DNA from 3 places in the Citrobacter rodentium NBRC 105723 genome. Region 3 is predicted to be linked to each of the others. Evidence: predicted binding sites of a transcription regulator. Region 3 holds the regulator's gene; each other region holds the start of a gene.

Region 1 (4,337 bases), 2.6 Mb from region 3:
CCCACGCCACCATGTTTATCACCCTGCTGGTGCTGCTGTGCTTTAACCTGCTCGGCGAAGGTTTCGAGGTTGCTCTGCCGCGGGTGATTGATACGCTGATCGGCTGCGCTATCGCCTGGGCGGCGGTCAGTTTCATCTGGCCGGACTGGCGTTTTCGTAACCTGCCACGGGTGCTGAAACGCGCGACTGATGCTAACTGTCGTTACCTGGACGCCATCCTTGAGCAATACCACCAGGGACGCGATAACCGGCTGGCATACCGTATTGCGCGCCGTGACGCCCATAATCGCGATGCTGAACTGGCGTCGGTCGTCTCAAATATGTCCAGCGAACCGGACGTCACTGCGCAGACGCGAGAGGCAGCGTTCCGCTTACTCTGCCTCAACCATACGTTTACCAGCTATATTTCCGCGCTTGGGGCGCATCGTGAACAGCTCACAAACCCCGAGGTGCTGACATTACTGGATGACGCCGTCTGCTATGTCGATGACGCCTTGCATCATCTTCCCGCAGACGAAGCGCGGGTACAGCAGGCATTAGCTGAACTAAAGCTGCGCATACAGCACCTTGAACCACGCCTGGACAGCAAAGAGCCCCTGGTAATTCAGCAGGTCGGTTTGCTCATCGCGCTGCTTCCCGAGATTGGTCGCCTGCAGCGGCAGATCACTCAATCTTCAGCGGATACATCGGCTCCTGCGCCAGCGATTTAACCCACTCAGCAAGCTCCCGGCGGCGCGTCGCCGGGAGCGCCGCTTCATGAACGCCATAAATCGCCCCTTCGAGAATATAAAGAATTTTGTCGGTTATCGATTTATTGAGCTGCTTCAGACGCAGCCAGCACATTTTTGCCCCCAGGATGCGTAACGTGCTGACGTCATTAATCCCCACCTCATTAAGTAAACTCTCCAGATGAAAGGTCATATTGGGCAGATCCTTTAACCGACGCTGAGCGCCGCGCCTGAGTTTCTCTTGCAATGCCGCATCAAGGGAAAATTTCGATAAACGGATCAGCTGTTGCTGATCGCGCCAGAGACTTTCATCCACCTGATAGTAATTGAGCATAACGGGACGCCCGCGTTTCATAAAGGTCAGCCAGACAGGGGAGTGTTTCACACAATACTGTACGCTCTGCTCGCAGGCGCGCAGATAAAGCTCGCCGTCAGCAACCATTGCAAAGACGGTATCCTGGATAGTCAGACTGTAACTGCCGAACAGCGAACGGTACTGAATATTACCCAGCGAAGATAAGTATTCTTGCGATTTATAGATCCTGTCATAGGAGTGAACTTTCATAAAATTCCCTTTTAAATCATAAAGTAAATAAATGATTTGTCATAACGGATCCGCTAATGACGAAAATAGGCAACTTATTATCAGGGGGCAAGTTGTATTTCGTTTTTACCGTAACAACGAATAAAAATTGCGAGACGGTTTCCGAAAATAAAGTTGATCTTTTACGGCATCAGGGTTACTGTACATCCATACAGTAACTCACAGGGCTGGATTGATTATGTACACTTCAGGCTACGCAAATCGTTCTTCGTCATTCACCTCAACAGCGAACAAAATGGCGCGCGTCTCATCTGAGAAAGCCTCTGCCGGGCTGATTAGCGAAGTGGTCTATCGCGAGGACCAGCCCATGATGACGCAGTTACTGCTGTTACCCCTTCTCCAGCAGCTTGGCCAGCAATCGCGCTGGCAGCTGTGGCTGACGCCGCAACAAAAACTGAGCCGCGAATGGGTGCAGTCCGCCGGGCTGCCGCTCGCTAAAGTGATGCAAATTAATCAGCTTTCGCCCTGCCATACGCTGGAGTCGATGGTACGGGCGCTGCGCACCGGCAACTACAGCGTGGTGATCGGCTGGCTGGCTGAGGAGTTAACGGAAGAAGAACACGCCGAACTGGTAAAAGCCGCCGATGAGGGTAATGCGATGGGCTTTATCATGCGGCCGGTTAGCGCACATGCTCATGCCACGAGACAGCAAACCGGGTTAAAAATTCATTCAAATTTGTATCACTGAAGAAAATTAGGATTTATCCTGGAATTTTTTTTCGCTTCGCCTGTCGGCTTTGACGCTTAACGTTTTTTTTTGCGGGAACGCTTGTCGGAAGCGGTTTCCGCGAATTTTAGCTGCCCGTTACTCTGCGTCAATTGTTAAATAATTTGTATACAAGCACTTTTTTTTCATATGCCTGACAGGGTTCACACTTGTAACTTTTCAACTACGTTGTAGACTTTACATCGCCAGGGGTGCTCGGCATAAGCCGCAGATATCGGTAGAGTAACTATTGAGCATGGCCCCCGGTGAAGGATTTAACCGTGTTATCTCGTTGGAGATATTCATGGCGTATTTTGGATGATAACGAGGCGCAAAAAATGAAAAAGACAGCTATCGCGATTGCAGTGGCACTGGCTGGTTTCGCTACCGTAGCGCAGGCCGCTCCGAAAGATAACACCTGGTACACTGGTGCTAAACTGGGCTGGTCTCAGTACCACGACACCGGTTTCATCGACAACAATGGCCCGACCCACGAAAACCAACTGGGTGCCGGCGCCTTTGGTGGTTATCAGGTTAACCCGTACGTTGGCTTTGAAATGGGTTACGACTGGTTAGGTCGTATGCCGTACAAAGGCAGCGTAGAAAACGGCGCTTACAAAGCTCAGGGCGTTCAGCTGACCGCTAAACTGGGTTACCCAATCACTGACGATCTGGACATCTACACTCGTCTGGGTGGTATGGTATGGCGTGCGGACACCAAGTCTCACAATAACCTGACTGGTGCCTCCACTAAAGACCACGACACCGGCGTTTCTCCGGTATTCGCAGGTGGTATCGAGTGGGCTATGACCCGTGACATCGCTACCCGTCTGGAATACCAGTGGACCAACAACATCGGTGACGCTAACACCATCGGTACGCGTCCGGACAACGGCCTGCTGAGCGTAGGTGTTTCTTACCGTTTCGGTCAGCAGGAAGAAGCTGCGCCGATCGCTCCGGCTCCGGCACCGGCTCCGGAAGTACAGACCAAGCACTTCACTCTGAAGTCTGACGTTCTGTTCAACTTCAACAAAGCAACCCTGAAGCCAGAAGGCCAGCAGGCGCTGGATCAGATGTACAGCCAGCTGAGCAACCTGGATCCGAAAGACGGTTCCGTCGTGGTTCTGGGCTTCACTGACCGTATCGGTTCTGACACTTACAACCAGGGTCTGTCCGAAAAACGTGCTCAGTCCGTTGTTGATTACCTGATCTCTAAAGGTATCCCGGCTGACAAGATCTCCGCACGTGGTATGGGCGAATCCAACCCGGTTACCGGCAGCACCTGTGACAACGTGAAAGCTCGCGCTGCACTGATCGACTGCCTGGCCCCGGATCGTCGCGTAGAGATCGAAGTTAAAGGCGTTAAAGACGTTGTAACTCAGCCGCAGGCTTAAGTTTCCGTCTGATAAAAAACCCCGCGCTGCGGGGTTTTTTTATGGCTTCCGTCCGTCACTCATGGCGTAAGAACAAAAACGTTCACTCCTTTCCCAGCAAGGCCTGCAGGTCCTGCTTGAGTGAAGACATCTTAGTGGCATACTTCTCTTTATTCTCGGCGTCTTCGATAAGCTGCACGATGGTTTCCGACAGCGTTTTGCCACGCCGTTGCGCCAGGCCCGCCAGACGTTGCCAGACCAGAAACTCCAGATCGATTGATTTCTTGCGCGTATGCTGATGTTCAGCGTTAAAATGCCGTTTACGTCTGGCGCGTATCGTCTGCTTCAGCCGGTTAAACAGCGCCGGGTTCAGGTGCTCTTCAATCCAGACATTCACCCGCACAGGTTCATTTTCAAGAGTAAGTAACATCTCCACGGCCTCCTGGGCAGCGCTGGCCTCCACGTAGCGGGTGATTAATTCCCCCTCGCGGTGCTTCTTCACCAGATACTTCCACTTCCAACCGCTTTCAAGGTTTTCAAGTTGTTGATATTTCATGGCGATCTCAATGTTACCGTGTCACTCCTATCAGAATATCAGCTTTTTCGCCTTCTGAAGAAGAGAAACTTCAGACTGTGAGCACCCCGGCAACCCGTCGGTGCGTTTGCTTTCGCTTTCCACGTGTGAAGCGATGAGGGTTACGCTATAATCGCGTCTTTTACAACAGACTAAAAACATCAACTTTGACCATTACGAAACTTGCATGGCGCGATCTGGTTCCTGATACTGAAAGTTATCAGGATGTTTTTGCGCAGTCACACGTTACTGACGAAAACAATACATTACTCAGTGATACTCAACCACGCTTACAGTTTGCCCTTGAGCAATTATTGCATCCCAGAGCTTCGTCTCCCTTTATGCTGGCGAA
Region 2 (4,337 bases), 260 kb from region 3:
GTCCAGGTCGGCCAGCACCTGGGAATCGGGCACTTTGGCTACCAGGCCATTGATAAGCGTAGGGATATCGGCGAAATCATTCGGATCGCCTTCGCGGAAATAGAGCTCAGGCGCGATCGCCAGGTATCCCTCCAGCGCCAGACGGCGGCACAGGTCGCGGATATGTTCATGCACGCCAAAAATTTCCTGCACTACAATGACCACAGGCAGCGGCGTATCGCTTGTTTTCGGACGTGCGTGGTAAGCCGGCATCTCCTCACCCTGTGAGGGAATGGTCGTGAAGCCCGCAAGAATGGCATCGTCCGGGGTGTGAACCGTTGTCGAGGCAAGGGGAGAGGCAGCAGGTGCAAAGCCGGTTTGTTGTGATGTTGTCATGGTATTCTCCGTACCCTCAGATAATTAGCGCAGTGTTAACTATAGACAGCCTTTAACAAACCCACACTGCCTGATTCGGTTCAATTTTTGTGCAATGAAAGATGAAATCAGTGCATTAATGTGAGGGTTATCACTTTTATTGCGTAATGTTATGCAAGTGGTTTATCTCAAAGTGATAGGTATCACAAAAAGGGGCTGTATCCTTCGGTAAAGTATCTTTTTGCTTCTTCTGACCCAAATCGAATCACAGAGGAGTTTCTTATGTCCGGATCGGATGTTTTTCATCTCGGCCTCACCAAAAACGATTTACAAGGGGCTACGCTTGCCATCGTCCCTGGCGATCCTGAGCGTGTGGAAAAAATCGCCGCGCTGATGGATAAGCCGGTTAAGTTGGCATCGCATCGCGAATTTACCACCTGGCGCGCAGAACTGGACGGCAAGCCCGTGATCGTCTGCTCGACCGGCATTGGCGGCCCGTCGACGTCGATTGCCGTAGAGGAGCTGGCGCAGCTTGGTATCCGCACTTTCCTGCGTATTGGCACGACCGGTGCGATTCAGCCGCACATTAACGTTGGCGATGTTCTGGTGACCACGGCGTCCGTGCGTCTCGACGGCGCAAGCCTGCACTTCGCGCCAATGGAGTTCCCGGCGGTGGCGGATTTTGAATGTACCACCGCGCTGGTTGACGCGGCGAAATCGGTCGGCGCGACCACGCACGTGGGCGTCACCGCCTCTTCCGATACCTTCTATCCGGGCCAGGAGCGTTACGACACCTATTCCGGGCGCGTGGTCAGCCGCTTTAAGGGCTCTATGGAAGAGTGGCAGGCAATGGGCGTGATGAACTATGAAATGGAGTCCGCCACGCTGCTGACCATGTGCGCCAGCCAGGGCCTGCGTGCGGGAATGGTGGCAGGCGTCATCGTCAACCGCACTCAGCAAGAGATCCCGAATGCTGAGACCATGAAGCAAACCGAAAGCCACGCGGTGAAAATCGTGGTGGAAGCGGCTCGCCGTCTGATCTAATCCTCATGATTTCCGTATAAGGCCGACGCGTTCGGCCTTTTTATTTTGCGTAACGCCTCGCAGGAATTTCCTTTTAAACTGGACGTTTATACAGCACAATCCTATTTTGTGCAGGTGAGCGGCAGCGGCAGGAGGCATTTTGGACATCTCAATCGTAATTTACGCGGTGATAGCGCTGGTGGGCATTGCGCTTGGCTGGTTGATCGCCAGCTATCAGCACGCGCAGCAAAAAGCCGATCAGCTTGCCGAACGTGAAGATATGGTGGCGGCGTTAAGCGCGGCGAAACAGGAGCTTGCGCAAAGCGAGCACTGGCGCGATGAGTGCGAACTGCTGAATAACGAACTTCGCAGCCTGCGCAGCATTAACACCTCTCTGGAGGCGGATCTGCGTGAAGTCACCACGCGGATGGAAGCCGCGCAGCAACATGCGGAAGACAAAATTCGTCAGATGATCAACAGCGAGCAGCGTCTCAGCGAACAGTTTGAGAATCTGGCTAACCGTATTTTTGAACAGAGCAATCGCCGGGTCGATGAGCAAAACCGGCAAAGTCTTAACAGCCTGCTGACGCCGCTGCGTGAACAGCTGGACGGTTTTCGCCGCCAGGTGCAGGACAGCTTTGGTCAGGAGGCGCGCGAGCGGCACACGCTGGCGCATGAGATCCGCAATCTGCAACAGCTGAACGCGCAAATGGCGCAGGAGGCAATCAACCTGACGCGGGCCCTGAAAGGCGATAATAAAACCCAGGGCAACTGGGGCGAGGTGGTGCTTACCCGCGTGCTGGAGGCGTCCGGGCTGCGCGAAGGCTATGAGTACGAAACGCAGGTCAGCATCGAAAATGATGCCCGTTCGCGGATGCAGCCTGACGTGATTGTGCGTTTACCGCAGGGTAAAGATGTGGTGATCGACGCTAAAATGACGCTGGTGGCCTACGAGCGCTATTTTAACGCCGATGATGAGTACACCCGCGAAAGCGCGCTTCAGGAGCATATTGCCTCCGTGCGTAATCATATTCGTCTGTTGGGACGAAAAGATTACCAGCAGCTTCCGGGGCTGCGAACGCTGGATTACGTGCTGATGTTTATCCCCGTAGAACCGGCGTTTTTACTGGCGCTGGACAGGCAGCCCGAACTGATTACCGAGGCGCTGAGAAATAATATTATGCTGGTCAGCCCCACGACGCTGCTGGTGGCTTTACGTACCATCGCTAATCTGTGGCGCTACGAGCATCAAAGCCGTAACGCACAGCAGATTGCCGATCGGGCCAGTAAACTTTACGACAAGATGCGGCTGTTTGTGGATGACATGTCGGCGATTGGGCAAAGCCTGGAGAAAGCCCAGGATAACTACTGCCAGGCCATGAAAAAGCTCGCTTCGGGGCGCGGCAATGTACTGGCCCAGGCGGAAGCCTTTCGCGGATTAGGGGTAGAAATTAAACGCGAGATTAATCCGGAACTGGCGGAACAGGCCACCTCGCAGGATGAGGAGTACCGTTTGCGGGCCGTTCCCGAAGAGCATGAAAAGACACTGAATTACGACGATGATGGGATAAAACAGCAGTCGCTGTAGTCCGTTCAGCGTTGCCGGATCGGGCAGAAGAGTAGGGCAAATTGCCCCAATCTGTTACACTTCTTGAACAATTTTTTGATGAGCAGGCACTGAGATGGTGGATAATTCACAAGAAACGACGCACTTTGGTTTTCAGACAGTCGCTAAAGAGCAGAAAGCGGATATGGTGGCCCACGTTTTTCATTCGGTGGCCTCAAAATATGATGTCATGAATGATTTGATGTCATTCGGCATTCATCGTTTGTGGAAGCGCTTCACTATCGACTGTAGCGGCGTACGCCGCGGTCAGACGGTTCTTGATTTAGCGGGCGGCACCGGCGACCTGACGGCTAAGTTCTCCCGCCTGGTTGGCGAAACCGGCAAAGTGGTTCTGGCGGACATCAATGACTCAATGCTCAAAATGGGTCGCGAGAAGCTGCGCAATATCGGGATCGTCGGCAATGTGGAATATGTCCAGGCCAACGCCGAAGCGCTGCCTTTCCCGGACAATACCTTTGACTGCATTACCATTTCTTTTGGCCTGCGCAACGTCACGGACAAAGACAAAGCTCTGCGTTCCATGTTCCGCGTGCTGAAGCCGGGCGGTCGCCTGCTGGTGCTGGAATTTTCCAAACCGATTATCGAACCGCTGAGCAAAGCCTACGACGCCTATTCCTTCCACATTCTGCCGCGTATTGGTTCTATCGTCGCAAATGATGCCGACAGCTACCGCTACCTGGCGGAGTCCATCCGTATGCATCCCGATCAGGATACGCTGAAGGCCATGATGCAGGACGCCGGGTTTGAAAGCGTTGACTACTACAACATGACGGCGGGTGTGGTTGCGCTGCATCGTGGCTATAAGTTCTGACTGGAGACGGGAATGCCTTTTAAACCCTTAGTGACCGCAGGAATGGAAAGTCTGCTCAATACCTTTCTGTACCGTTCACCGGCGTTGAAAACAGCGCGCACGCGTCTGCTGGGCAAAGTGCTGCGAGTGGAGCTAAAAGGCTTTTCGACATCTTTAATTTTGCTGTTCGGCGAGCGGCAGGTCGACGTGCTGGGAGAATGGGCGGGCGAGGCTGACTGCACCGTCATTACCTACGCCAGCGTGCTGCCTAAGCTTCGTGACCGACAGCAGCTTACCGCGCTGATTCGCAGTGGCGAACTGGAAGTGCAGGGTGACATTCAGGTGGTGCAGAATTTCGTTGCCCTTGCCGATTTAGCGGAGTTCGACCCCGCGGAACTGCTGGTGCCTTATACCGGCGATATTGCGGCCGAAGGGATCAGCAAAGCCCTGCGCGGCGGGACTAAATTTCTTCGCCACGGTCTTCAACGCCAACAGCGCTATATCGCCGAAGCGATGACTGAAGAGTGGCGAATGGCGCCCGGA
Region 3 (4,337 bases):
AGCGCTGCAGCGTCTCGCGCGCGCCAGCCGCCAGCAGTTGCAGGGTACGCGAATGGGCCGGATTAATATGCAGCTCGCCGTCCTGCACGGTAATCAGCCCCTGACGCTGCATCTCCGTCGCCAGCGCATCAATTACGCTGGCCAAATCGGCACGCTCCCAGCGCAGGAACAGTTCGGCTTTCAGCATCGGATAGAGGATATCGACATGCTGCAGCAGCGCCTCGCGGGAGATGCGGCGATGCTGGGTGATAATGGCCGCCATCAGCGAAGGCAGCACCAGCATATGTGCGATGTTATTACGGTAATAGGTCATCAGCACCGCCTGCTCGCGCGGCAGAATGATGATATCGCCAATCGTATCCTTCTCGACTTCGAACTTATTCATCTGCAATGCGTGATCGATAAGTTCACTGGCGCTGACGGAGGGCACCGTGGAGTCGGTGGAATAAGGCACATTGCGCATCAGATCCAGATAACAGTTCAACTGCTCAGTTAACTGTTCGCGGGTCAGTGAACGCTGACGCGAAGCCAGCAGCGCGGTACAGCACAGGTTCATGGCGTTCGCCGCCCCGGCGTTGTTAATGCGCACCATCAGCTCTTCGGCGATGCCGTTGACGGTCGGCGTCAGCCAGGCCGGACGTACCGCCTCGATAGGATCGATCGACTCGCGCCAGTCCGGCACGTGATGGTTCAGCCAGGTCATCAGCGGCATCGGCTCGCCGAAGTTCACGTAGCCCTGACCGAGGTTACGCAGTTTGCTCAGGCCGCGCAGCATCTGCGGCAGGCTCTCTTTCTCTTTGGTCGCGCCGCGCAGCTCTTTGGCGTAAGTGCCCACTTCCATCACATGCTCATAGCCGATGTAAATCGGCACTAACGTAATCGGACGGGTGCCGCCGCGCAGCATCGCCTGGATAGTCATCGACAGGGTGCCGGTTTTTGGATCCAGTAAACGTCCGGTACGTGAGCGGCCGCCTTCGACAAAGTACTCGACCGAATAGCCGCGGCTGAACAGCTCGCCCAGATACTCGCGGAACACCGTGGAGTAGAGCTTATTGCCCTTAAAGGTACGACGGATAAAGAACGCGCCGAGACGACGGAAAATCGGTCCGGCAGGCCAGAAGTTGAGGTTGATGCCGGCAGCGATATGCGGCGGCACCAGCCCCTGATGATAGAGCACGTATGAAAGCAGCAGATAGTCCATATGGCTGCGGTGGCAGGGCACATAGACAATTTCGTGCCCGTCATGCGCCAGCTGGCGGACGCGCTCGGCGTTATGGACGTTAATCCCCTGATAGAGCCGGTTCCAGGTAAAGCCAAGAATGCGATCGGTCAGGCGAATCATCTCGTAAGAGAAGTTAGCGGCAATCTCTTCCATCAGCGCGATTGCGTTCTGCTGCGCTTTTTCATGGGAGATTTTCTTGCTGCGCGCTTCGTCTTCTACCGCGCGGGCGATCGCTTTCGAGGCCAGCAGCTTGTTAAACAGATCCTGACGCGCAGGCAGGCGCGGGCCGACAGCCGCCAGACGCTGGCGGGCGAAGTGCATACGCGCCACGCGCGCCAGTTTTTGCGCGATGATTTTGTCGGTGCCGTGTTCGTCGGCCATCCGGCGCAGCGAAACGGAGGGTGAGAAGCGCACAAAGCTGTCGCGTCCCAGCCAGGAAACGGCAAAGAACTTCTGAATGCCGTTGAGCATACGTAATGGCGGGTTAACTTCGCCTTTTTCACGCCCCGGCGAGCGGCCAAACATCACCGATACCGGCACCATCTGCACATCCAGTTGTGGATTGCTGCGATGCAGATCGAGATAGTTATGGAACAGCTTGATGGACTCTTCTTTCGGCGTGTAATAGGTAAAGACACGCGGTCCGCCATGAATAAAGACATAGCGCGGCAGCAGCGAGCCGTCGATCTCCAGCGGTTCTAACGGATCGGGAAGATCGTGCGCCAGACACTGGGCGCGCAAAGTCAGTAAGTCCGCTTTGGAGTTGTACGGCAAAACGTACATAATTGGACGAGAGGTATCGAGTCCCAACTCCGGGGCAGGATCTGCCGGAATAGACTTGCTTTTTACCAGTACGCTTAGTGGTAAATTCAGTAACTTGTAGTAAATTCGTGGCCAGCCGGACATAAACGATGTAAAGCCTCTGGTTAATAATGCAAATGCGCTGCAAGGATAACAGAAAGTCATGTGAAATTCTGGTGTATCCGGTCATACTTCGCGCCGGGTCGCCTGCGCTCAATACCGCTGAGCTAAACAGACATTGTCATTGACGCCAATAATGCGAAAAGGTTCTTTTAATGGCTAATAATACCACTGGATTTACCCGAATTATCAAAGCAGCAGGTTATTCCTGGAAGGGGTTTCGCGCCGCGTGGATTAACGAGGCGGCGTTCCGCCAGGAGAGCGTCGCCGTTCTGCTGGCCGTGGCGGTTGCCTGCTGGCTGGACGTGGATGCGATTACGCGCGTTCTGCTGATTGGCTCGGTCATGCTGGTGATGATAGTTGAAATCCTTAACAGCGCCATTGAAGCGGTGGTGGACCGTATCGGTTCCGAGTATCACGAGCTGTCGGGACGGGCGAAAGATATGGGGTCGGCTGCGGTGCTGCTCTCTATCATTATCGCTTTGATCACCTGGGGCATCCTGCTGTGGGCGCATTTTGGTTAAGCTTTTTACGACCAGGGTTCCATAACCGTATAAAACTCGCGAGCATGATGCAGTTTGTGGTTCCAAAATCGCCTTTTGCTGTATATACTCACAGCATAACTGTATATACACCCAGGGGGCGGAATGAAAGCGTTAACGGCCAGGCAGCAAGAGGTGTTTGATCTTATTCGGGATCACATCAGCCAGACAGGTATGCCGCCAACGCGTGCGGAAATCGCGCAGCGTTTGGGGTTCCGTTCCCCGAACGCCGCTGAAGAGCATCTGAAAGCGCTGGCGCGCAAAGGTGTTATTGAGATTGTCTCCGGCGCATCTCGCGGCATTCGCTTGCTGCACGAAGAAGAAGACGGACTGCCGCTGGTCGGGCGCGTTGCCGCGGGCGAACCGCTGCTGGCCCAGCAGCATATTGAAGGCCATTACCAGGTCGATCCGTCACTGTTTAAGCCGAATGCCGATTTCCTGCTGCGCGTCAGCGGTATGTCGATGAAAGACATCGGCATTATGGATGGCGATCTGCTGGCGGTACACAAAACTCAGGATGTGCGTAACGGTCAGGTCGTCGTGGCGCGCATTGATGATGAAGTGACGGTAAAACGACTGAAGAAGCAGGGCAATAAAGTCGAACTTCTGCCGGAAAACAGCGAATTCAAACCGATCGTCGTGGACCTGCGTGAGCAGAGCTTCACTATCGAAGGACTGGCCGTTGGCGTGATCCGCAACGGCGAGTGGCTGTAGTACCTTCGTACTTTATTACCTTCACTCCGGCTGCGGCGTCAGCGCCGCCGCCGTCCGGTAACAGGCCCGCCAGCGCTACGCCTATCGGGCCTGTAAAATTTTTCAAAATGCGATAACGGCTTCTCAGGCTTCTTTTTATGCCTTTTTTTACTTCTGCTGATAAAGCGCTCTGGCGTCTTGCCTTACCCATGATTTTCTCCAATATCACCGTTCCCCTGCTGGGACTGGTCGACACCGCGGTGATCGGCCATCTCGACAGCCCCGTTTATCTCGGCGGCGTGGCGGTGGGGGCGACGGCGACCAGTTTTCTGTTCATGATGCTGCTTTTTTTGCGTATGAGCACCACGGGGCTGACGGCGCAGGCGTTTGGCGCGAAGAACCCGCAGGCGCTGGCGCGAGCGCTGGTACAGCCGCTGCTGTTGGCGCTGGGCGCAGGCGCGTTAATCGCGCTTTGCCGTACTCCGCTTATCGATCTCGCGCTGCATATCGTCGGCGGCAGCGAAGCCGTACTGACCCAGGCAAGGCGTTTTCTGGAGATTCGCTGGCTGAGCGCGCCCGCCTCGCTGGCGAATCTGGTTCTGCTGGGCTGGCTGTTGGGCGTTCAGTACGCGCGCGCGCCGGTGATCCTGCTGGTAGTCGGTAATATCATCAACATTGCGCTCGACCTGTGGCTGGTGATGGGACTGCATATGAACGTGCAGGGCGCGGCGCTGGCAACGATGATCGCCGAGTACGCCACGCTGCTGATTGGTCTGCTGATGGTGCGCAAGGTGCTGCGTCTGCGCGGCGTGTCGTCTGCGATGCTGAAACAGTCCTGGCGCGGCAACTTTCGCCGTCTGCTGGCGCTCAATCGCGACATTATGCTGCGCTCATTGCTGCTGCAACTCTGCTTTGGCACCATCACCGTCCTCGGCGCCCGCTCAGGTAGCGATATTGTC

What was found. Region 3 encodes LexA, which represses DNA repair genes until DNA is damaged. Its sites were predicted from a motif close to TNCTGTATGTACATACAGNA; they were not measured.
Region 1: the regulator LexA is predicted to act here: its motif matches at 1,470-1,489, upstream of sulA (SOS-induced cell division inhibitor SulA).
Region 2: the regulator LexA is predicted to act here: its motif matches at 1,475-1,494, upstream of rmuC (DNA recombination protein RmuC).

The regions. Positions count from the first base shown of each region.
Region 1 covers NZ_CP082833.1:4,462,499-4,466,835, forward strand. Annotated here, with positions in the region: gene yccS (YccS family putative transporter) at 1-710, shown strand, start outside; gene K7R23_RS21315 (TfoX/Sxy family DNA transformation protein) at 664-1,293, opposite strand; gene sulA (SOS-induced cell division inhibitor SulA) at 1,511-2,020, shown strand; gene ompA (porin OmpA) at 2,377-3,432, shown strand; gene matP (macrodomain Ter protein MatP) at 3,515-3,967, opposite strand; gene K7R23_RS21335 (AAA family ATPase) at 4,153-4,337, shown strand, end outside.
Region 2 covers NZ_CP082833.1:1,455,574-1,459,910, forward strand. Annotated here, with positions in the region: gene K7R23_RS06860 (dienelactone hydrolase family protein) at 1-375, opposite strand, end outside; gene udp (uridine phosphorylase) at 637-1,398, shown strand; gene rmuC (DNA recombination protein RmuC) at 1,538-2,965, shown strand; gene ubiE (bifunctional demethylmenaquinone methyltransferase/2-methoxy-6-polyprenyl-1,4-benzoquinol methylase UbiE) at 3,060-3,815, shown strand; gene ubiJ (ubiquinone biosynthesis protein UbiJ) at 3,828-4,337, shown strand, end outside.
Region 3 covers NZ_CP082833.1:1,717,496-1,721,832, forward strand. Annotated here, with positions in the region: gene plsB (glycerol-3-phosphate 1-O-acyltransferase PlsB) at 1-2,128, opposite strand, end outside; gene K7R23_RS08045 (diacylglycerol kinase) at 2,299-2,667, shown strand; gene lexA (transcriptional repressor LexA) at 2,791-3,399, shown strand; gene dinF (MATE family efflux transporter DinF) at 3,537-4,337, shown strand, end outside.